3 regions of the Streptomyces sp. NPDC096324 genome follow, and region 2 is predicted to be linked to each of the others. Evidence: riboswitches for the same ligand, from Rfam matches in the RefSeq annotation. Region 2 holds a riboswitch; each other region holds the start of a gene.
What was found. Region 2 has a riboswitch for thiamine pyrophosphate ahead of thiC (phosphomethylpyrimidine synthase ThiC). Riboswitches for the same ligand answer to the same signal wherever they lie in the genome.

Region 1 (7,699 bases), on a different contig from region 2:
TGTACGGCAGCACGGTGAAGCCGTCGTCGACCAGTGTCTCCGCCGCGTCGAGCAGTTCGATCGGATCGGGCAGCAGGGTGCGCTCGTCGGCGATGACCTCCAGCTTGACCAGATCGGTGCCCAGCGCCTCGCGCGCCAGACGGGCCGTCAGCACGGCCTCGCCCGCGGTGTAGCAGCCGGCCGTGTTCGGCAGGACGCGGATGTTCAGCCGCGCCAGCACCGACAGGACCGAGCCGTGCACGGACGCGTCCACGCGCCGCATCGCGACCGTCGTCAGCTCCGTTCCGGACGCCACCAGGGCGCGCTCCAGCACGTCGAGACTGGGCGCGCCGCCCGTCCCCATGATCAGCCGGGACCCGTGGACCGTACCGCCGAGGACGAAGGGATCGTCTGCCATGGGTCAGCCTCCTTGGACGGCGGTGAGGACTTCGACGCGGTCACCCTCGGCGAGCGCGGTGGACGGCCACTGCGTGCGCGGGACGACGGTCTCGTTCAGGGCGGCGGCCACCCCGGACGACGAGGCGGTGAGGGTCGCGACGAGCGCGTCGAGAGCGGTCCCGGCGTCGATCAGCCGCCGCTCCCCGTTGACGACGATGTTCATACCGGCAGCTCCGTGCGGGCCGTGGCGCCGAAGCGCAGGGGGGTGAAGGGGCGGGCTTCGGCGGGGAGGTCGCCGGTGGTCAGCACGTGGGCCATCACGTCACCGGTCACGGGCGTCAGGAGCACACCGTTGCGGTGGTGCCCGGTGGCCAGCAGCAGCCCGTCCAGGGCGCTCGGGCCGAGCAGCGGAGCGTTGTCGGGCGAGCCGGGCCGCAGCCCCGCGCGGGTCTCGGTGAGCGGCAGCTCGGTGATCCCGGGGACCAGTTCGTGGGCGTCGCGCAGCAGTTCGTACACGCCGCCCGCCGTCACGGTGGTGTCCCAGCCCAGCTCCTCGCTGGTCGCGCCCACCACGAGCTCGCCGTTCTCGCGCGGCACCAGGTAGACGTGGCTGCCGCGCACCACGGCCCGCACGGTGCGGTTCAGGAAGGGCGCGTACCGCCGCGGCACGGTCAGCCGCAGCACCTGCCCCTTGACCGGGCGCACCGGCGGCACGGCGTCCTCGGGGACGCCCGCCAGGCGCCCGCTGAGGCTGCCCCCGGCCAGCACCACCCGGTCCGCGGTGAGGCCGGTGCCGTCCGCGGTGACGACACCGGTCGCCCGCTCCCGTACGACGCTCAGACGCTCCGCCCAGGTCCGGTGGACGGTCACTCCGGCCCGCTCGCACGCGGTGACCAGGGCGGCGGCGAGGCGCCGCGGGTCGATCTGGTGGTCGCCGTCCACCCGCAGACCCCCGCGCACGCCGGGCGCGAGCATCGGTTCCAGACGGCGGCACTCACGGCCGCTCAGCCACTCCGACTCCAGCCCCGAGCAGACCTGGAGCGCGTGCAGCTCCCGCAGATGGGCGCGGTCGTCGGCGTCCAGCGCGACGGCCAGCGTGCCGCTGCGGCGGTAGCCGAGGTCCTGTCCGGACGCCTCGGTGAGCTCGGCGGCGAAGTCCGGATAACGGCGCGCGGAGGCGAGGTTGAGGCCCAGCAGGGTCTCCTCGCCGAAGTGCAGTTCGGTGACGGCGGCCAGCATCCCGGCCGCGACCTGTGCGGCGCCGCCGCCCGGCTCGGGGTCCACGAGCGCGGTCGTGAACCCGCGCTGCGCGGCCCGCCAGGCCGTCACCAGACCGATGATCCCGCCCCCGACGACGAGGACGTCCGACGAACGTGCAGACGGCATGGGCGTCCAGCCCCTCCCTTCGCCGGCATGACCCGGATCAGGTTCGTACGGTCGGAGGCCGCCCAGCCTCCCTCTCAGCCCGGTGCGTCCGGGCTCCCGCGAGTGCTTTACGTTGGCCACCCTAGCCCGCCCCCGTCCGTCTCAGTAAGGGAGCCTCCGCCCATGGCGCGACCGCTCGACGGCCTCGTGCTCGCCCCCGTCGCCGACCAGGCCCCGGGCCAGGTGGGCACCCGCACCCGGTTCACCTACCACGAGGAGGACGGCGTGGTCTGGGCCGACTACACCGGCGGCGACGTCGTCCGCGGACATCTCGTCGGCACCCGCGAGGGCGACCGCCTCGACTTCCGGTACGTGCAGCTCAAGCGGGACGGGACCACCGCGTCGGGCCACTGCGTGTCCCTCGTCGTGGAACTCCCCGACGGCCGGGTGCGGCTGGAGGAGACCTGGACGTGGGAGTCGCAGCCGGGCGCCGGGACGAGCGTGGTGGAGGAACCGCCCGCGACCGACCGTGTGCAAGCCGTGTGCAACAGGTCACCGAGCACGTCCGCTGACTGACGCATCGTCACGTGTCTATGGTGATCAGGTGAGCGATCAGACGCAGGCACAGTCGCAGAGGCCCACGGCACGGCGGGTCGTCGTGGTGGGCGCGGGCATGGCCGGGGTGCAGACCGCGGTCGCCCTGCGCGAACAGGGCTTCACGGGCACCGTCACGCTGATCGGCGCGGAGCCGCACCAGCCCTACGACCGGCCGCCGCTGTCCAAGGCCGTCCTGCTCGGCAAGGCCGAGGGCTCCGCCTTCGACATCGACTTCGAGGCCCTGGACATCGATCTCCGGCTGGGCAGCGAGGCGCTCGGCGTGCGCCCCGGCGACCACGAACTGGACACGGACGCGGGATCCGTCCCGTACGACGTCCTGGTCGTCGCCACCGGCGCGGAACCGATCCGGCTCCCCGGCGCCGAAGGCGTTCCCGGCGTGCATCTGCTGCGCACCCTGGACGACGCCGACCGGCTGCGTCCCGTACTCACCCGGCAGCACGACATCGTGGTGGTCGGAGCGGGCTGGATCGGCGCCGAGTTCGCCACGGCGGCGCGCGAGGCGGGCTGCGCGGTCACCGTCGTCGAAGCCGCCGACCGGCCGCTCGCCGGGGCGCTGCCGCCCGAGGTGGCCGCCCCGATGACCGCCTGGTACGCGGACAGCGGGGCCTCGCTGCGCACCGGCGCGCGCGTGGAGCGTGTCGAAAGCGGCGCGGTGATCCTGGACGACGGCTCCCGGGTGCCCGCGGACGCCGTCGTGGTCGGGATCGGCGCGCGGCCCGCCACCGCCTGGATCGCCGGCTCCGGCATCGAACTCGGCGCCCACCGCGAGATCGTCGCCGACGACCATCTGCGCACCTCGCTGCCGGACGTCTACGCGGTCGGCGACTGCGCCTCCTTCCCGTCCGGCCGCTACGAGGAACGCCTCCTCGTCCACCATTGGGACAACGCCCTCCAGGGCCCGCGCACGGTCGCCCTGAACATCGTCGGCGAGACGCCCGCCGCCTACGACCCCGTGCCGTACTTCTGGTCCGAGCAGTTCGGCCGTTTCGTGCAGTACGTCGGCCACCACACGCCCGCCGACACCCTGGTGTGGCGCGGCGACCCCGCGGGCGCCTCCTGGTCGGTGTGCTGGCTCCGCGGGACACGGCTCGTCGCCCTCCTGGCGGTGGGCCGCCCGAGGGACCTCGCCCAGGGCCGCCGGCTGATCGAGGCGGGCGCCGCGATGGATCCGGTGCTGCTCGCGAACCCGTCGAGGCCGCTGAAGGGCGCCACGGCCTGATCCCGTCACCCCGGGTCGGACGCCCTCGGCTTCCGGCTGTCGGTCCGGGATGGCAGGCTTGTCCCGTGACCGAGATTGACGCAAAGACCGATGCTCTCGTCCCCGCCTGGCTCACCCTCCCCGACATCGCCGAGCAACTCGATGTCGAGGTGACACGCGTCCGGCAGCTGGTCAAGGAGGGCCAGCTCATCGCCGTACGCCGTGGTGAGAACCGCGCGCTGCACGTCCCCGCCGACTTCATCGACGTGGACGAACAGAAGGTGGTCAAGGGCCTGGCCGGCACCTTGACGCTTCTGAGGGACGACGGTTTCTCCGACGAAGAGGCCCTCGAATGGCTCTTCACCCCCGACCCGACCCTGCCCGGCACCCCCGCGCAGGCACTGAGCGAGAATCGCGGCACGGAGGTGAAGCGTCGCGCCCAGGCGCTCGCCGTCTGACCTGATCGAGACCGTCCGGCACGGGGAGCACGGCGGCGGGACCCTCCCGGCCGCCGCGCTCCCCGCGCACCGACAACGGGGGACCCCGCATGCCCGAGAACGCCGCCACGACCGCACGGGGCCGCCTCGCCGACGCCCGTGTCTATCTGTGCACCGACGCCCGTGGACGCCAGGGCGACCTCGCCGAATTCCTCGACGCGGTCCTGGCGGGCGGCGTGGACATCGTGCAGCTCCGCGACAAGGGCATGGAGGCGGGGGAGGAGCTGGAGCACCTCAAGGTCTTCGCGGACGCCTGCGCCCGGCACGGAAAGCTCCTCGCGGTCAACGACCGGGCGGACGTGGCGCACGCGGCCCGCGCCGACGTCCTGCACCTCGGCCAGGGCGACCTCCCGGTTCCCGCGGCTCGCGCGATCCTCGGCGACGAGGTGATCGTCGGCCGTTCCACGCACTCCGAGGCCGAAGCCGCTGCCGCCGCCGTCCAGGAGGGCGTCGACTACTTCTGCACCGGCCCCTGCTGGCCCACCCCCACCAAGCCCGGCCGCCACGCACCCGGACTCGGCCTGGTCCGCCACACGGCGGCCCTCGGCACCGACCGTCCCTGGTTCGCGATCGGCGGCATCGACCTCGGCCGGCTCGACGAGGTGCTCGAAGCCGGTGCCCGCCGTGTCGTCGTCGTACGGGCGATCACCGAGGCGGACGACCCGGGCGCGGCGGCGGCCGAGTTCGCGAAGCGGCTGCGGGAGGTCTGAGGCCCGGCGGCCGCGGAGGTTTTCCCGGCGGCGGCCGCCGCCGGGGGTCCGGCGGGGCCGCTGTCCGAGGGGTGGACAAGAAATCGACAGATCGGACAAATGTCAGCGGTTCGGTTGGGTCACCGACGCCCTCTGGCTAACCTGCGGGTATGGCCCTCGGATCTGCTTCCACCAGGACTGATCGCGCACGCACCGTGCGCGACATGCTCGCGACCGGCAAACAGACCTTTTCCTTCGAGTTCTCGGCGCCGAAGACCCCCAAGGGCGAGCGGAACCTGTGGAACGCCCTGCGGCGGGTCGAGGCCGTGGCCCCGGACTTCGTCTCCGTGACCTACGGAGCCGGCGGCTCCACGCGGGCCGGCACGGTCAAGGAGACCGAGCAGATCGTCCTCGACACGACCCTCACCCCGGTCGCGCACCTCACCGCGGTCAATCACTCGATCGCGGAGCTGCGCAACATCATCGGGCAGTACGCGGACGCGGGCATCCGCAACATGCTCGCCGTGCGCGGCGACCCGCCCGGGGACCCCATGGGCGAGTGGGTCCCCCACCCCCAGGGTCTGACCTACGCGGCCGAACTGGTGCGCCTCATCAAGGAATCCGGGGACTTCTGCGTCGGGGTCGCCGCCTTCCCGGAGATGCACCCCCGGTCCGCGGAGTGGGATCTGGACGTCTCCCACTTCGTCGACAAGTGCCGCGCCGGCGCCGACTACGCGATCACCCAGATGTTCTTCCAGCCGGAGTCCTACCTCCGCCTGCGTGACCGCGTCGACGCGGCGGGCTGCGCGACGCCGGTCATCCCGGAAGTCATGCCCGTGACAAGTGTGAAGATGTTGGAACGGCTGCCCAAACTCTCGAATGCTTCGTTCCCGGACGTCCTGAAAGAGCGGATCCTCACAGTCAAAGACGATCCGGCGGCTGTACGCTCCATTGGGATCGAGTTCGCGACGGAGTTCTGTGCGAGGCTGCTGACCGAGGGTGTCCCCGGGCTGCACTTCATCACGCTCAACAACTCCACCGCGACGCTGGAAATCTACGAGAATCTGGGCCTGCATCACCCGCAGCAGGCCTAGACCGGTCGCACCCGCGTACGACACACTGCGTAGCGGCCACTGGGAGAGGGGCGTACATGGGCTTGACGGTCCTCTATCTGGCATTCGGCATTGTCGCGCTGTGGCTGCTCGGCGAGGTGCTGCTGCAGTACAAGGCGCGACTGCGCTTCCGCCTGCTCGCCTTCGTCGGCTTCCTCGGTGTGGTCCTCGGCGTCCTGATGCACTCGGTCGTCGTCATCGGCCTGGGCGCGGCCGCCTTCACGGTCGGTCAGACCTATGTGACGCTGTCGTTCCGTCAGGGCTTCGCGCAGGGCTGGGCCATCAAGGGCCCCGGTGCGGAGGACAAGCCCGGCAAGCTCAGCAAGCGCCGCCGCGGTGAGCCGGAGGACGCGGACGAGGCGGAGGAGAACGCCGACCTCGAAGAGGTCGAGGTGGCCGCCTACCGGCGCGAGGACCAGTACGCGGACGAGGACGACGTCTTCACGCCCGCCCCGTCCGACCGCTTCGCGCCCCCGGAGCCGGCCGAGCCCGCGGCGGCCGAGACGACCTCGGTGTACGAGCCGCAGCCGCTGCCCGAGGACACCGGCTCCTACGGGGTCTACGACTCCGGCGCGTACGCGGCGGCCACCGACCAGTCCTACGCGGGCGCGTCCCCGTCCCAGGACCAGCAGGCCTACTCGACCGGTCAGAACCAGCAGGCCTACGCCACGGGCGAGAACCAGCAGGCCTACGCGACGGGCCAGAACCAGCAGGCCTACGCGTACGACGGCTACACGGGCTACGACCAGCAGCAGTACGGCTACGGCCAGCAGCAGTACGCCGGCTACACGGACCCGTACACGGGCCAGCAGACCTACCAGAACGGCACGTACGACCAGAGCGCCTACAACGGCGGCGACCAGGGTTACGCACAGCAACAGCAGCAGAACTACGGCCAGGACCAGTACGCCACCGGCACGTACGGCGGCGAGACCCCGGCCGGCGGCGTCTGGGTGCCGCAGCAGCGCACCGACGAGTACGGCGGCGAACTCCCGCCCGAGCAGCAGCAGTACCCCTACCAGGGCAACGGCAACGGCAACGGCAACGCGGGGTACGACGAGCAGTACCGCTACTGACCGGCGGGACAGCGGCTGAGGGCCTTCCCGCGCCGCCGCCCGCCGGAGCGTTCACTGCGAGCCCTGGAACTCCGGCCCTTCCACGATCAGTCCGGTCACCAGGGCGCCCGACATGCCCGCGTGCGGCAGACCGCCGCCGGGATGCGCCCAGCCCCCGGCCGCGAGGAGTCCCCGGATCCGCGTCGTGTTCGACGGGTGCAGCAGCCGGCCGTCCGCCGCGGCGAGCGTCGGCGCCGGCACCGCGCCGCCCGCCGCACCGGTCACCTCCGCGATGTCGGCCGGGGTGCGCACCTCGTGCCACAGGAGCCGGTCGCGCAGACCCGGCACGGCCCGCCCGGCGGCGTCGAGAACCCGCTCCACGTCCTTCTCCGACACCTGGGCGCCGGACGGGACCGTGACGGTCAGCGTGACCGCCTCGTGCTCCGCGTCCGGGACGAGCGCCGGATCGTCCGGACGGGTCACCACGACGGTCGGCGCGGCGGGCACCCCCGGGCGCTCCCCGAAGAGGCGGGCCTGCTCGCCGTCGCGGTCGGCCGAGTGGACCACCGTGCGGTGCGCCGTCCCGGCGGGCCGTCCGCCGCGCAGCGCGAGCAGCAGCGTCAGCCTGCTGGCCGCGGCGGGCCGCGCAGGTACCTCGTCACCGCCCCGGAGCACCGCCCCGGCGACGAGACCGTCCAAGGCGTCCGGCGCCACGCCCGCGACCACGAAATCCGCCGGCTCGAAGCGTTCCCCGGACCCGGACGACTCCGGGCCGCCGCCGGCACCG
Region 2 (7,699 bases):
GTGACGAGGACCGTCTGCTGCGCCGGCTGGAACGGACGGGCCGGATGGAACCGGTGATCGAGCGGCAGGAGTACGCGCTGGGCACGGTCTGCGCCGCGATCCCGGTCACGGTGGGCAGTTCGGCCGCGGTCGTCGCCTTCTCCCTCCCGTCCCACCAGGGCGACCGGCTGATCCCCACGGCACGGAGGCTCCAGAGCGAGGTGGGCCGCCTACTAGGAACACTCGCCATCTCTATCAGTATCTGAAAACTCACTCCTTGTAATTAGGCATGCACGTTGAGCAATATTTCCAGCAGTGTCAGGTGGGACGACTGCTGGCCAGTCGACAGCAAACGACGGGGTAGGCGATGCGCGAGTCGGTGCAGGCAGAGGTCATGATGAGCTTCCTCGTGTCCGAGGAGCTGTCCTTCCGCATTCCTGTCGAACTGCGATACGAGACCTGTGATCCGTACGCGGTGCGGTTGACCTTCCACTTGCCCGGCGACGCGCCGGTGACCTGGGCGTTCGGGCGGGAACTGCTCATCGACGGGGTGGGCAGGCCCTGTGGTGACGGCGATGTGCACATCGCTCCGGCCGACCAGGAGGCCCTGGGAGAGGTGCTGATCCGGCTTCAGGTCGGCGGTGATCACGCGCTGTTCCGGTCCGGGACCGCGCCGCTCGTCGCGTTCCTCGACCGGACGGACCGGCTCGTGCCGCTCGGGCAGGAACGCTCTCTCGAAGGATTCGACACATCCCTCGACGCGGTGCTCGACCGCATCCTCTCGGAGGAGCAGAGCGCGGGCTGACGCCCCGGTCGGCCCGAAGCGGAGGAACGCTTCCTCACAAGGGCCGCCGGTGCAGGATGGTTTCAGCGCTTACTGGGCACGCGTCAGTGCTTGCGGCGACGTCCCTTGCCGCTCCGCGCCGGGGTCCTGTCGGCCGTGGACTGGGCGGGGACGGGCGCGCCGTCCTCACGGTCCGCGGCGACCACCAGGGCGGCCAGCGCGGTCGTCACCGGCACCGCGGCGACCAGACCGATCGATCCGACGAGCGTCCGCACGATCTCCTCGGCGACCAGCTCGCTGTTGGCGACGGTGTCCACGCTGCTCTGCGCGATCGAGAAGAGCAGGAGCAGCGGCAGCGCGGCGCCCGCGTAGGCCAGGACGAGCGTGTTGACGACCGACGCGATGTGGTCCCGGCCGATACGGATACCCGCCCGGTACAGGGCGCGCCGGCCCATCGTGGGGTTCGCCTCGTGCAGTTCCCAGACGGCGGACGTCTGTGTCACCGTCACGTCGTCCAGGACGCCGAGCGAACCGATGATGACGCCGGCCAGCAGCAGACCGCTCATGTCGATGGACGGGTACAGGCCGTGGATCAGGCCGGTGCTGTCGTCGGTGTTGCCGGTCAGTACGGCCCAGTCGATGAAGAACGAGCCGAGGAAACCGATCAGCACCAGCGAGAGCAGGGTGCCGACCACCGCCACGGACGTCCGGGCCGACAGACCGTGACACATGTAGAGCGCGATCAGCATGATCGCGCTGGACCCGACAACGGCCACGAGCAGCGGGTTCGAGCCCTGCAGGATCGCGGGCAGGATGAAGAAGTTCAGGATCACGAAGCTGATGGCCAGGGCGACCAGCGCCATGATGCCGCGCATCCTGCCGATCACCACGACGACCACCGCGAAGATCACGGCGAGCAGCGTCAGCGGCAGCTTCCGGTTCGCGTCCGTGACCGAGTACTGGAGGTCCTTGGGAGCGGACGGCTCGTACGCGACGACGACCTTCTCGCTCTGGTGCAACTGCCGTGACTGGTCCGGCTGGACGATCTCGGTGAACGTGCGGCCCTTGTCCTTTCCGGTGTCGATCCGGACGGTCGCTTTCTTGCATTCCCTCGAGGACCCGCTCCGAGCCGAGGAACCCCCGGTCGCGGAGGTGTCGCCCACCGAGGTCCCCGAGGAGGCGTTCACGGACTTGCAGTCCACTTGGTCGATCTTCGTGACCGTCGCCTGCTGGGTCTGCCGGTCGAAGCCGACACCGGTGCGCTCGTGGGCCGGTGCGCCGCCGGGCCACAGGAGCACGAGACCCGCCACGACCGCCGCCGCGAAGGGGATCAGTACCGCGGCGATGACCTTGCGCAGATGCTTGGAGACCGGCGCCGCGGGACCGTGGCTGTGGGAATGCCCGTGCCCGGCACCCGCAGGTTCGCTGTGCCCGCGGCGGGAACCCGGCTCGTGCCCGTCGCCCGAACCGTGATGATCACCGTCCGGTCCGTGCCCATGTCCGTGCCCATGTCCGTGCCCATGTCCGTGCCCCTGCTCATGCCGGTGCTCGGGGCCGGTGCCGGAGCCATGTCCGCGGCCGCCGTCGGAGCCGGGACGGCGTGGTGGCTCGGACGGGGGGAACGAGTGCTGCCGGGTCGTCGTCACCGCCCGATCATCGCAAGAACGTCAAGGGCCCTCTGTTCACCGCGCCAAATATGGCGCTAGCGTGGAGGCACCTTTGCACACGCGGGAGCTCGGAGCACCGGGCTGAGAGGACGCTGACCTCCGTCTTCGCGATGTTTCACATGAAACATCGGCGATCGGAAGCCGCTGCGTCGACCGCTGAACCTGTTACCGGGTAATGCCGGCGTAGGGAGTAGGTCAGATGACCGACAAGGATGTACGCATGCCTGCCTCCGGGCGGACGGACGGGGCTTCCCCGCTGTCTCCGGACGGCCAGGACAGGCAGTCCATCGGCTGGCACAAGGCGTACGTCGGGGGCACACGCCCCGATCTGCGGGTGCCGGTCCGCCAGGTGCACCTCACCAACGGGCAGTCCGTGACGCTGTACGACACGTCCGGCCCGTACACCGATCCGACCGTCGACACCGATGTGCGCAGGGGGCTGGCGCCGCTGCGTGAGAACTGGATCATCGCGCGCGGAGACACCGACGAGTACGCGGGCCGCCCCGTCCGCCCCGAGGACGACGGGATCAAGCACACGTCCCCGCGCGGAGGACTGCGCAACCTCGACGCGGTCTTCCCCGGCCGGCCGCGACAGCCACGCCGTGGGCGGCCCGGCCAGGCGGTCACCCAACTCGCCTACGCGCGACGCGGGGAGATCACGCCCGAGATGGAGTTCGTGGCGCTCCGCGAGAACGTCGATCCCGAGGTCGTACGGGAGGAGATCGCCGCGGGCCGAGCGGTGCTGCCCGTGAACGTCAACCATCCGGAGATCGAGCCGATGATCATCGGCAAACGGTTCCTGGTGAAGGTCAACGCCAACATCGGCAATTCCGCGGTGACTTCCTCCATCGAGGAGGAGGTGGAGAAGATGACCTGGGCGACCCGCTGGGGTGCTGACACGGTCATGGACCTGTCCACCGGTCGCAACATCCACACCACCCGTGAATGGGTGCTGCGCAACTCCCCCGTACCCATCGGCACCGTGCCGCTCTACCAGGCGCTGGAAAAGGTCGACGGTCGTGCGGAGGAGCTGACCTGGGAGATCTACAAGGACACCGTCGTCGAACAGGCCGAGCAGGGCGTGGACTACATGACGGTCCACGCGGGCGTGCGCCTGGCGTACGTACCGCTCACCGCGAACCGCAAGACCGGCATCGTCTCGCGCGGCGGCTCGATCATGGCCGCCTGGTGCCTCGCGCACCACAAGGAATCGTTCCTGTACGAGAACTTCGAGGAACTCTGCGAGATCCTCGCCGCGTACGACGTCACCTACTCGCTCGGCGACGGGCTGCGGCCGGGTTCCATCGCGGACGCCAACGACGCCGCGCAATTCGCCGAGTTGAGGACGCTCGGGGAACTCAACGCGGTCGCGAAGCGTTTTCAGGTACAGACGATGATCGAAGGCCCGGGACATGTCCCGATGCACAAGATCAAGGAGAACATCGACCTTCAGCAGGAGATCTGTGATGAAGCTCCGTTCTATACCCTCGGCCCGCTGACGACGGACGTCGCGCCGGCGTACGACCACATCACTTCCGGCATCGGTGCCGCGATGATCGCCTGGTGGGGCACGGCCATGCTCTGCTATGTCACGCCCAAGGAGCACTTGGGCCTGCCCGATCGTGACGACGTCAAGACCGGCGTCATCACCTACAAGATCGCCGCCCACGCAGCCGACCTCGCCAAGGGGCACCCAGGTGCGCAGGAATGGGATGACGCGCTCTCCGACGCCCGCTTCGAGTTCCGGTGGGAGGACCAGTTCAACCTGGCTCTCGATCCGGACACGGCGCGGGAGTTCCACGACCAGACTCTGCCGGCCGAGCCCGCCAAGACGGCCCACTTCTGCTCCATGTGCGGGCCGAAGTTCTGCTCGATGAAGATCAGCCAGGACATCAACGAGCGATTCGGCGGTGAAGCGGCCGACGGCGCCTCCGCCGCGGAGATCTCCGAGGGCATGCTCCAGAAGTCCCGGGAGTTCGCGGAGGCCGGCAACCGCGTGTACCTGCCGCTGGCCGACTGAGCCATCCCGCGGGGGCGCGGTCCGGGGAGCACACCCGGACCGCGGTCCCCGGCCCGGTCACGGTGTGACGTCCTGCGGGTACCAGCGCAGTTCGACGGTGTTGGCGTCCGGGTCCCGGACATAGACCGAGGTCGCGGTGCCGCGCGCGCCGAAGCGTTCCACGGGCCCTTCGAGCACGGTGAAGGATCCCGACGCGATGACCCGGTCCCAGTCCAGCGGTTCCACGGTGAGACAGATGTGGTCGACGTTGGACCCCTCAGGGGCATGGGCGATCAGGTCGATGATGGTTTCCGCGGTGACCCTCACCGACGGGAACGGGGCCTGCCCGAGACGCCATTCGGCGACGCGTACGGGTTCCAGGCCGAGAAGTCCGGTGTAGAAGTCCAGGGACCGTTCGACGTCCTCCACCTTGAGGACCAGATGGTCGAAGGCCTTCACGCGCAGGGTGGTCATGTCGTCTCCAGGGCGACGGCGTGGCGAAGCCACGCGCTGAACAGGTCGGGGTCGATCTCGTCGGCTCGGCCGAGCTTCACCGAGGCCATCCGGCGGGCGCCGGCGACCAGCCGGCCCGATGGGTCGGCCACGTCCTGGCCGCGCCACAGGCCGAAGGTGACGTAGGACGTGTGGGCTTTCAGCAGGCAGACCGGGGTCCGGCCCGGCCTGTCCCCGAGGCTCCAGGCGGGATGGCCGTGCCACATCGCGCCGGAGCCGTCGGGGAGGACCGAGTCGATGACGTGCCTGGCCCTCTCGCCGATGTCGCGCAGTGGGCCGTCGAGCCCGTTCAGATGGGCGGTGATGTCCGCGGAAGTCATGGGGTCCCCGCTTCGGAAAGGGTGTGATGGGGGTGGCGGACGCGGTGGGCGGAGCCGGGCACGGAGGCGCCGTGCCCGCGGAGTGCCGGGGACTGTCCGGCTTCCTCCCCCGGCCGGGTGGACGCCTTCTACGATCCGCCGTGGGACGGACGCCATCAAGGCATGATCGCTGCACGACCGTTGAGCTGGATTTAACGCTGGGGGGTTCATGCTGGAGCGCCTGGAGATCGAGACCTTTCTGACGCTGGCCGAGGAACTGCACTTCGGCCGGACCGCCGAGCGGCTACTGATCACCACCGGGCGGGTCAGCCAGGTGATCAAGACGCTGGAGCGCAAAGTCGGCGGCCTGCTGTTCGAACGCACCAGCCGTTCGGTCCGGCTCACCCCGATCGGCCGACAGCTCGCGGACGACCTGACGCCCCTGGTCGCCGGGATCGAAGCCGCGCTGCGCAGGGCCGCCGACGCGAGCCGGGGCATCACCGGAGAGCTGCGGGTCGCCTTCCTCGGTGAGTGGACGGCGCCCGCGCTTCTCAGAGCGGTCGCCCTGTTCGGTGAGCGTCACCCGGACTGCCGGGTCGACGTGCGGGAGGTCCAGCTCTCCAACTCCCGTGCGAGTCTCGTGGACGGTTCGGTCGACGTGCTGCTCGCCTCGTTCCCCTTCGACGGAATGGCCCGCGGACCCGCCCTGCTGCGGGAGGAAAGGGTCCTGGCGGTCGCGGCCGGTCATCCGCTGGCCGGTGAGGAGCGGCTGTCCCTGGAGGTGCTCGCGGAACACCCCGTGGTGCAGTACCCCGCGGTGACCTCGGCGGGGTTCAAGCGGGACCGCACACCGGACCACACCCCATCGGGCAGACCCGTCCCGAAGGGCCCGGTCGGCGGTTCGTTCTCCGAGATGCTGACCCTGGTCGCGATGGGCCGGGGCGTCCTTCCGGTCGGAGAGCACTCGCGGCAGTACTACCCCCGGCCCGACATCGCCTACGTACCCCTTCACGACGCCCGGCCGATCGAGCGGGGACTGGTGTGGAGGGAGAGCAACACCACCGAACGCCTGCGTGAGTTCGTCCGGGCCGCCTTGGACGCGGCCGGTTCCTCCCACGCGCGGGCCCATCGGTCGGATCCACCGACGGCTTCTCCAGGGAGACTGGGCGCATGACACCGACATCGATGAGCAAGGGTGCCAACCTTCCCGTTGCCGCGCAGGCGGTGCGGGTCGTACTCGGCTGGACGGGAGGCCCCGGCGCGCCCGACGCCGATGCCTCGGCCCTGCTGCTGCGCGCGGACGGGAAGGTCCGCGACGACGGTGACTTCGTCTTCTACAACCAGCCCCGGCATGCCTCCGGCGCCGTGCGCCACGCGGGCAAGCGGCGGGAGGGCGACGGGACGACGGACACCGTCGAGGTGGATCTGCGCGCCCTGGAGCCGGAGATCCAGCGGGTGGTCCTGGGTGCCTCGGCGGACGGAGGCACCTTCGGCGAGCTGTCGGGACTGAAGCTGAGGCTGCTCGACGCCGGAACCGGCGAGGAACTGGCGTTCTTCGAGATGGAGGCGACGACGGAGACCGCCTTCATCGGAGGCGAGCTGTACCTGCGGGGCGGTCAGTGGAAGTTCCGCGCGGTGGGCCAGGGGTATGCCTCCGGACTCGCGGGCCTGGCCACGGACTTCGGGATCAGCGTGGACGAGGAGCCGGGCGCTTCCGGGAGCACGGACGCGAGGAGCGCGTCCCCCGGAACCGCCTCACCGGCACTCCCGTCGGCAACGACTCCGCCGTCGGTCCCGATGAGCCCCGCCGCGCCCGTTCCCCCGTCACCTCTGTCACCTCCGCCGGCACCGGCACCCCCGCAGGCCCCCGCGGCCCCGCCGACCCCTGTGCCCCCGGCCGCGCCCCTCCCGTCTGCACCCCTGGCACCCCCGGTGCCCCAGGCGCCCCCGGCCCCGGGTTCCGGCTCGGCTCCTCGTCTCGTCAAGGGAGAGGAGCGGTTGCCCGTGGACATGCGCAAGCGGCTCTCCCTGCGCAAGGAGCAGGTGGCGGTCAGTCTGCGCAAGCACGGGGCCGTGGGCATCAGAGCCCGCGTCATCCTGGTCCTGGACGCCTCCGGCTCGATGTCGTTCCTGTACTCCAGGGGCGTCGTGGCCGACGTCGTGGAGCGGATGGCCGCGGTGGCGGCCCAGTTGGACGACGACGGGGAGATGCAGGCGTGGACGTTCGCGTCGAACCCGGCCCGGCTGCCGGACCTCGCCCTGGGCGATCTGCCGGAGTGGCTGGAGCACCATGTCCGGGTCGGTGAACTGACGCTGTTCCGGCGGAAGAAGCCGAGGAAGGGCCTGCTGCCGGGCCAGGTGGACATGCGGGCGGTGGGCATCCAGAACGAGGAGCAGAAGGTGATCGCCGAGGTCCGGGCGTTCGTCCGCGCGCATTCGGCCGCCGATCCCACGCTGG
Region 3 (7,699 bases), on a different contig from region 2:
ACTCGGCAAAGCCAACAACGAGGCAGCGCCTACGCATTGACAGCACTTAGGTCGCGCTTATAGACCTGTGAGACTCCTGGGGGCGTTGTTGCTGGAAAGATCGCAGCAAATCCCCCCACACCCCCCGCAGTTGCGCAACCTGTGAAGGGCAATCGTGTCCATATCTCGACGCACCGCACGTACCGTGCGAATCCTCGGCGTTGCCTCCGCCTCTGCCGCGCTCGCGCTCGGCGTCGCCGGCAACGCACTCGCTTGCACCATCGGTGACTTCGACGCCGTTGCTTCCTGCGACGGCGCGAAGGCCGTCGTCACCGTGTCCGACACGGACCGTTCCGCCAACAAGGCCACCGTCACGATCTTCCTCGAAGACAAGCAGGTCGGCTCCGGAGACGTCACCGGCCAGAAGGACGGCAAGGCCTCCGTCGCCATCACGCTGACGGAGGACTGGGTTCCCGGGGGCAAGTACCGGGCCCACATCGATGTCCCGACCCGCGTCAACGCGGACACGGATGTCAAGTCGGTGCCCTCCGAGGCCTGCGCCCCGAAGTCGGAGTCGCCGTCCCCGTCGGCGAGCCCGGAGCCTTCGGAGTCCACCCCCTCGGACACCCCTTCGGACTCGGCGACCCCGTCCGACTCGGAGAGCAGCGCCGCTCCGGCCACCCCGGGCGACAACCAGCCGTCCGCCGCCGCCGGTGAGTCCAACCTCGCCGAGACCGGTGCGAACTCCAACACCCCGATGATCGCCGGTATCGCCGGTGCGTTCGTCGTCGTCGGTGGCGGAGCGGTCTACTTCGGCATGCGCCGCCGTGGCGCCTCGAAGGCGAGCTGACCCGCTTCCCGAACGACCGTGTGGCCCGCCCCCGTCGAGGGGGCGGGCCACACGCCTGTCCGGGCACCGCGCTCGACCGGCGTGCCGCGCCGGCCCTTTCCCGGGGATCACGCCCCGAGGACGACGACCTCGCCCGCGTCGAACTCCACCCCGACCACGTCTCCGGGTTCCGGCGCGTCCCGCAGCGCGCACGCCGCCTCCAGCGCGGGCGCGCCCTCCGGCTGCAGCCGTACGGCGACGTGCGTGCCCCGGAAGGTGCGTGCGGCGACCGTGCAGCGCAGCCCGTCCGCCGCGGCCCCGAGCCGCACACCGGCGGGCCTTACGAGGAGCGTTCCGGGCCCCTGCGGGGCACCCTCGGGCACGGGGACCTTGCCCCACGGGGTGTCGGCGGCACCGGCGCCCACCGTCGCCTCGACCACGTTGTCGAAGCCGAGGAAGCGGGCCACGAAGGCGTCCGCGGGCCGCTGCCAGACATCGAGGGGCGTACCGGACTGGGCGATCCGCCCGTCGCGCATCACCACGACCCGGTCCGCGAGCGCGAAGGCCTCGCCCTGGTCGTGCGTGACGGCGAGCACGGTCGTGCCCAACGCGCCGAACAGTTGGCGGAGCTCGACGACGAGCCGTTCGCGCAGCGAGCGGTCGAGCTGCCCGAGCGGTTCGTCGAGCATCAGCAGCCGGGGGCTCGGGGCCAGGGCACGGGCCAGCGCCACGCGCTGCTGTTCGCCGCCGGAGAGCGAGACGACGGCGCGGTCGCGGGCTCCGGGCAGACCGACGAGGTCGAGCAGCTCCCCCACCCGGGCCGCCTGCCCGCTCTTCGACGTGCCGTGCATCCGCAGCCCGAAGGCCACGTTGCCGCCCACGTCCCGCTGCGGGAAGAGCTGGTGGTCCTGGAACATCAGGCCGACGCCCCGCTTGTGCGCGGGAACACCCCCCTGGTCCTGTCCGTCCAGCACCACCCGGCCCGCGTCCAGCGGCTGGAGTCCGGCCACCGTCCGCAGCAGCGTGGACTTGCCGCTGCCGCTCGGCCCCAGCACGCAGACGATCTCGTGTTCGGCGACATCGAGGTCGACGGCGTCGAGCACGGCCCGCCCGCCGAAGCGTACGGTCGCGCCCTCAAGGCTCAGCAGCATCTAGAACTCCCCGGTCCGGTCGGTCCGTACCCGTTCCAGCAGCAGCAGCGCCACCGCGCACACCACCATCAGGATCGTCGAAAGGGCCATCGCCTGGCCGTAGTTGAGATCGCCCGCGCGCCCGAGCAGCCGGGCCACCGCGACCGGGAGTGTCGGGTTGTCGGGCCGTGCGATGAAGACGGTCGCGCCGAACTCCCCGAGGGAGACGGCGAAGGCGAAGCCGGCCGCGATCAGCAGGGCCCGCCGCACCATCGGCAGATCGACCTCGCGCCACACCCGCCACGGCGACGCCCCGAGGACGGCAGCGGCCTCCCGCAGCCGCCCGTCCACCGCCCGCAGCACGGGCAGCATGGTCCGTACGACGAAGGGGACGCCGACCAGCGCCTGTGCCAGCGGCACCAGGATCCAGCTCGCGCGCAGGTCGAGCGGCGGCTCGTCCAGGGCGATCAGGAACCCGAAGCCCACGGTCACCGCGGACACGCCGAGCGGCAGCATCAGCAGGGCGTCGAAGCCGCGCATCAGCCGGCCGGCGCGCCGGGTGAGGGCGGCTGCGGCCAGACCGCCGATCAGCACGGCGATGGCGGTGGCGGCGAGCGCGTACTCCAGGGAGTTGCCGACCGCCTCGATCGGGGCGACGAGGAAGACGCCTCCGTCGTCGTCGGCCAGGGCCCGGTAGTAGCCGAGTCCCGGGGCGTCGAGGGACCGTTGGACGAGGACCGCGAGCGGCAGCACGAGCAGCACCGCGATGCTCACGAGCACGCCCGCGAGGAGCGCCCACTGTCCGCCGCCACGGGGTCGGCGCGCGGTGGTGTCGGGGGCCACCAGACGCAGGGCGGTCTCCCGTCGTCGTACGGTCGCCGCGTGCACGGCGAGGATCGCGCCGACGGCGACGAACTGGACGATCGTCAGCACGGCCGCCGTCGTGAGGTCGAAGATCTCGGAGGTCTGCCGGTAGATCTCGACCTCCAGGGTCGAGAAGGTCGGGCCGCCGAGGATCTGCACCACCCCGAACGAGGTGAAGGTGAAGAGGAAGACCATGAGGGCGGCGGCGGCCACGGCGGGCCCGAGCGCCGGCAGCGTCACCCTGCGCCAGGCGGCGAGGCGCGAGGCCCCGAGCACGCGCGCGGCCTCCTCCTGGCGCGGGTCGAGCTGTGACCAGAGCCCGCCGACGGTCCGTACGACCACGGCGTAGTTGAAGAAGACGTGCGCGAGCAGGATCGCCCACACGGTGGTGTCCAGGCGTACGCCCCACAGGTCGTCGAGCAGTCCGCCCCGGCCGACCAGCGCGAGGAACGCCGTGCCCACGACCACGGTCGGCAGCACGAAGGGCACCGTCACCACGGCCCGGAGGATCTGTTTGCCCCGGAAGTCGAAGCGGGCGAAGACGTACGCGCCGGGGAGCGCGACCAGCAGCGTGAGCGCCGTCGAGGCGAGCGCCTGCCAGGTGGTGAACCACAGCACGTGCCGGATGTCGGAGCGGGTCGCGACGTCCCAGACGCGGCCCAGTTGCCAGCCGCCGTCCACGTGGAGCCCGCGCGAGACGATCGCGGCGACGGGATAGGCGAAGAAGACCGCGAAGAACGCGACGGGCAGCGCCATCAGGGCGAACCGCGCCGCGTTCTGCCCGCGGGCCCGGCGCGGAGCCCGGTCGGCGCGGTCCCGCCCACCGGGCCCGGCCGGTCCGGCGGTCCTCTCGGGACCGCCGGCCTTCACCGTCCCGTCGGCGGCTACTTCAGTACGAGCGAGGTCCACGACTTGACCCACTGGTCGCGGTCGGCGGCGATCTTCGCGGGCGTCAGGGTCTGGGGATCCTTGGCCTGCGGACCGTACTGGGTGAACTCGGCCGGCACCCGCGCGCCCTCACGGACCGGGTAGACGAACATGTTGAGCGGCATGTCCTCCTGGAACTCCTTGGTGAGCAGGAAGTCCAGGAGCGCCTTGCCGCCCTTGGCGTTCTTGGCGTTGCTGAGCAGGCCCGCGTACTCGACCTGCCGGAAGCAGGTGCCGTCCGCGACGCCGGTCGGGGCCGTGGCGGGCTTCGGGTCGCCGTAGATGACCTCGGCGGGCGGCGAGGAGGCGTACGAGACGACGAGCGGCCGGTCGGCCTTGGCCTTCTTGCCGCCGGCGGACCCCGAGAACTCCTCGTTGTAGGCCTGCTCCCAGCCGTCCACGACCTTGACGCCGTTGGCCTTGAGCTTCTTCCAGTAGTCCTGCCAGTTCGCGTCGCCGTAGTGCGCGGCGGACCCGAGCAGGAAGCCGAGGCCGGGCGAGGAGGTGGCGGCGTTCTCGGTGACCAGGAGGTTCTTGTACGCGGGCTTGGCCAGGTCGTCGAAGGAACGCGGCGGCGTCAGCTTGTGCTCGCTGAACCAGGCCTTGTCGTAGTTGACGCAGATGTCGCCCGTGTCGATGGGCGTGACCCGGTGCTTGTCCTGGTCGGTCCGGTACTCCGGCAGGACCTGGTCCGCGCCCTTGGCCTCGTACGGCTGGAAGAGCCCGTTGTCGAGCGCGCGGGAGAGCAGGGTGTTGTCGACGCCGAAGAAGACGTCGCCCTGGGGGTTGTCCTTGGTCAGGATGGCCTTGTTCACGGCCTGCCCGGCGTCGCCGTCCTTGAGGACGCGCACCTTGTAGCCGGACCGCTTCTCGAAGTCCGCCAGGACGCTCTTCGACACGAGCCACGAGTCGTGGCTGACGAGCGTGATCGTCTTCGAGTCGCCCGAGCCGGTGGCGTCGGACGAGCCGCACGCGGACAGCACGGGCAGCGCGACGAGACCGAGCCCGACGGCCGTGACCGCGAGTCGTCTGCCGCCGCTGGTGTTGGTGATCACTGATTCCTCCTGGGTGACCAGGAAGAGACGCGGCCCTGCCCGGGACCTCTGACGGTTCCCGGGCAGGGCGCAACAGCTTGAGTAATGACCGAACTTCCTACCCAGAATGACCTGGGCAAGGTTCAGAGGGTCTGCGGTCTGTCCCGCACTCTCAGCGCTGTGGCGCTCCCCTGTCGGAATATGAAGATGTCGGACGGTGAGGATGCCGGGTCATCACGACATCGAACGACGAAGATGACGAAACAAACCGACTCGGTTCAGACTACCGCTCGGTCGCGGCGAGCTGACCACACGCTCCGTCGATCTCCTGACCACGGGTGTCCCGGACGGTGACCGTGACGCCGTGGGCGGCGATCGCCTCGACGAACGCCTTCTCGTCCTCGGGCCGCGACGCGGTCCATTTCGAGCCCGGGGTCGGGTTCAGCGGGATGAGGTTGACGTGGACGGGCTTGCCCTTGAGCATCCGGCCGAGCCGGTCGCCTCGCCAGGCCTGGTCGTTGATGTCGCGGATCAGCGCGTACTCGATGGACAGACGGCGCCCGGACCGGTCCGCGTATCCCCAGCCGGCGTCCAGCACCTCGCGCACCTGCCACCGTGTGTTCACGGGGACGAGGGTGTCGCGCAGTTCGTCGTCCGGGGCGTGCAGGGAGATCGCGAGCCGGCATTTGAAGCCCTCGTCCGCGAACCGGTTGATCGCGGGAACCAGACCGACCGTCGAGACGGTGATGCCGCGCTGCGACAGCCCCAGCCCGTCGGGCTCGGGGTCGGTGAGGGCGCGGATCGCGCCGACCACCCGCTTGTAGTTGGCGAGCGGCTCGCCCATCCCCATGAAGACGATGTTGCTCAGCCGCGCGGGACCCCCGGGGATCTCGCCGTCACGCAGCGCCCGCATCCCGTCGACAATCTGGTGCACGATCTCGCCCGTCGACAGGTTCCGGTCGAGGCCGGCCTGTCCGGTGGCGCAGAACGGGCAGTTCATCCCGCAGCCCGCCTGCGAGCTGATGCACATGGTCACCCGGTCCGGGTAGCGCATGAGGACGGACTCGACGAGCGTGCCGTCGAAGAGCCGCCACAGGGTCTTGCGGGTGGTGTCCTGGTCGGTCGACAGGTGCCGCACGACCGTCATCAGCTCGGGAAGCAGCGCTTCCTGGAGCTTGCCGCGCGAGGCGGCCGGGATGTCCGTCCACTCGGCGGGGTCGTGCGCGTACCGGGCGAAGTAGTGCTGCGAGAGCTGCTTGGCACGAAACGGCTTCTCACCGATCGCGGCAACCGCCTCTTTGCGCTCGGCAGGCGTGAGATCGGCAAGGTGCCGCGGCGGCTTCTTGGCTCCGCGCGGCGCGACAAAGGTGAGTTCTCCGGGTGCAGGCATAACCCTTCCAGTGTCGCAGATCATCCGCGGGGCCCCAGGCCAGAGAGGGGTGGGGGCGGTCACCCCTGGGCAGTCCCTGGCAGCTTCTGTCGACCTCGCACGGCCCAGGGACGGCCCAGGGACGATCTTGGGCGAGGCCCCTGACCAACCACGAGCGAGGGCAGGGAAGAGTAGGGGCGGTCGCGGGGCATCAACACCCGCAACCGCCCCCGATGGACTGACGATCAACGATTGATCGGAATCTCGTAGACGATCTCGCAGTAAGCGACGGGCACCACGATGTCCGCCGTCTCGACGGGCCGTCCGTCGTCGCTGTAGTACGTCCGCCGGATGTGCGTGACGAGCGCCGCCTTCTGGATGCCAAGCAGCGATGCCTCCTCGGCGGTCGCCGTCCGCGGCTCCGGCTGCTCCACGGCATGACTGACGGTGACCCCGATGGCAGCCATCCGGTTCACAACACCCGCCCCGGCATGCGGCCCTCCCTCGGGGAGGACGACGAGAGAGCCGGCCGTGAGGTCGTACGGCTCCCAGCTCGTCGAGAGCTGCACCGGCTTGCCGTCCGCCAGGAACTCGTACGTGGTCCGGACGCACAGCTCGCCCTCGGCGATCCCGAGCCGCGCGGCGATGTCGGCGGGCGCCGGCACCTTGGCGTCGGTCCGGCTCTCCCAGTCCCCCGCCCTGCCGATGTCTCGCATGTCGGCCCGGAAGGGCGACCCGTCTCGCCGCTCCCGCGCCGCCGACCGGACCACTCGCACCCGCTGCCGGGGTTCGGCGACATACGTACCTGATCCGGCCCGCCCCTCCAGCAACCCCTGGGAGATCAGCAGCTCCTGCGCCCGGCGCACCACGTTCTCGCCCACGCCGCACTCCTGGCCGATCTGGGCGCGAGAGGGCAGACGGTCGCCCGGCTCCCACACGTGCTCCGCGATCCGGCGCCGGAGTTCGTCGGCGATGCGGAGATAGGGCGGCTGCTCAGGCATATGGAAAATCTAGTCCACTAGCCCTAATCTAGTTAACTAGCTTCACTGAAAGTGATCGCTGGTGACGGAGGCTGTCCTGTGCCCGCTTCGGGAGTTAGCGCGGCGGCCATCGCCGCCCGGCTGTCCGCCCTCGGGCTTCCCACGCGAGTGGAGGAACACCGCCGTCACTCGTCGGTCGAAGCGGAGGTGCCGGACGGGATCTCCGCCGAGTCATGGCGGGAGGTCCTGGACGTGGTGGCCGAGGCCGATCGGTTCGGACTCCTCGCCACCAGCTTGAACGGCCGCACCCTCTGGGCGGTCGTACGCAAAACGGTCCCCACGACGGGCGATGTCGGGGGACCGGGCCATCAGCGATAGGAGCTGACCAGCGTGCTCAACCGTATCCGCCGCGCCACATCCCTCACCAGGGCGCGTCACTCCGCAAAAGGCAGGCATCGCCGCGGCTTAACGGCCGCCCACCCGCCGACCGCTTCCGCCTTCTCGGCGTCCGCTGACGCGACGACGGTCATCCTGAATCGGGCCTCCACCGACGAGGACCACCGTCACTCGCCCGCGACTGATGACGT

Region 1: linked by a shared signal. The riboswitch ahead of thiO (glycine oxidase ThiO) and the one ahead of thiC (phosphomethylpyrimidine synthase ThiC) in region 2 are both predicted to bind thiamine pyrophosphate.
Region 3: linked by a shared signal. The riboswitch ahead of ACIQ7M_RS36645 (thiamine ABC transporter substrate binding subunit) and the one ahead of thiC (phosphomethylpyrimidine synthase ThiC) in region 2 are both predicted to bind thiamine pyrophosphate.

Annotation. Positions count from the first base shown of each region.
Region 1 is NZ_JBIWFK010000004.1:440,225-447,923, reverse strand. It holds gene ACIQ7M_RS12740 (thiazole synthase) at 1-397, opposite strand, end outside; gene thiS (sulfur carrier protein ThiS) at 401-601, opposite strand; gene thiO (glycine oxidase ThiO) at 598-1,764, opposite strand; TPP riboswitch at 1,762-1,874, opposite strand; gene ACIQ7M_RS12725 (hypothetical protein) at 1,927-2,319, shown strand; gene ACIQ7M_RS12720 (NAD(P)/FAD-dependent oxidoreductase) at 2,348-3,580, shown strand; gene ACIQ7M_RS12715 (Rv2175c family DNA-binding protein) at 3,646-4,017, shown strand; gene thiE (thiamine phosphate synthase) at 4,107-4,766, shown strand; gene metF (methylenetetrahydrofolate reductase [NAD(P)H]) at 4,916-5,839, shown strand; gene ACIQ7M_RS12700 (hypothetical protein) at 5,896-6,933, shown strand; gene ACIQ7M_RS12695 (phytoene desaturase family protein) at 6,985-7,699, opposite strand, start outside.
Region 2 is NZ_JBIWFK010000013.1:172,927-180,625, reverse strand. It holds gene ACIQ7M_RS31830 (IclR family transcriptional regulator) at 1-245, shown strand, start outside; gene ACIQ7M_RS31825 (SsgA family sporulation/cell division regulator) at 347-784, shown strand; gene ACIQ7M_RS31820 (YibE/F family protein) at 868-2,409, opposite strand; TPP riboswitch at 2,481-2,637, shown strand; gene thiC (phosphomethylpyrimidine synthase ThiC) at 2,630-4,450, shown strand; gene ACIQ7M_RS31810 (VOC family protein) at 4,508-4,903, opposite strand; gene ACIQ7M_RS31805 (DUF1801 domain-containing protein) at 4,900-5,262, opposite strand; gene ACIQ7M_RS31800 (LysR family transcriptional regulator) at 5,471-6,415, shown strand; gene ACIQ7M_RS31795 (VWA domain-containing protein) at 6,412-7,699, shown strand, end outside.
Region 3 is NZ_JBIWFK010000020.1:3,837-11,535, reverse strand. It holds gene ACIQ7M_RS36660 (LAETG motif-containing sortase-dependent surface protein) at 185-829, shown strand; gene ACIQ7M_RS36655 (ABC transporter ATP-binding protein) at 937-1,959, opposite strand; gene ACIQ7M_RS36650 (ABC transporter permease) at 1,960-3,711, opposite strand; gene ACIQ7M_RS36645 (thiamine ABC transporter substrate binding subunit) at 3,687-4,784, opposite strand; TPP riboswitch at 4,861-4,966, opposite strand; gene rlmN (23S rRNA (adenine(2503)-C(2))-methyltransferase RlmN) at 5,047-6,153, opposite strand; gene ACIQ7M_RS36635 (GntR family transcriptional regulator) at 6,378-7,133, opposite strand; gene ACIQ7M_RS36630 (hypothetical protein) at 7,212-7,490, shown strand.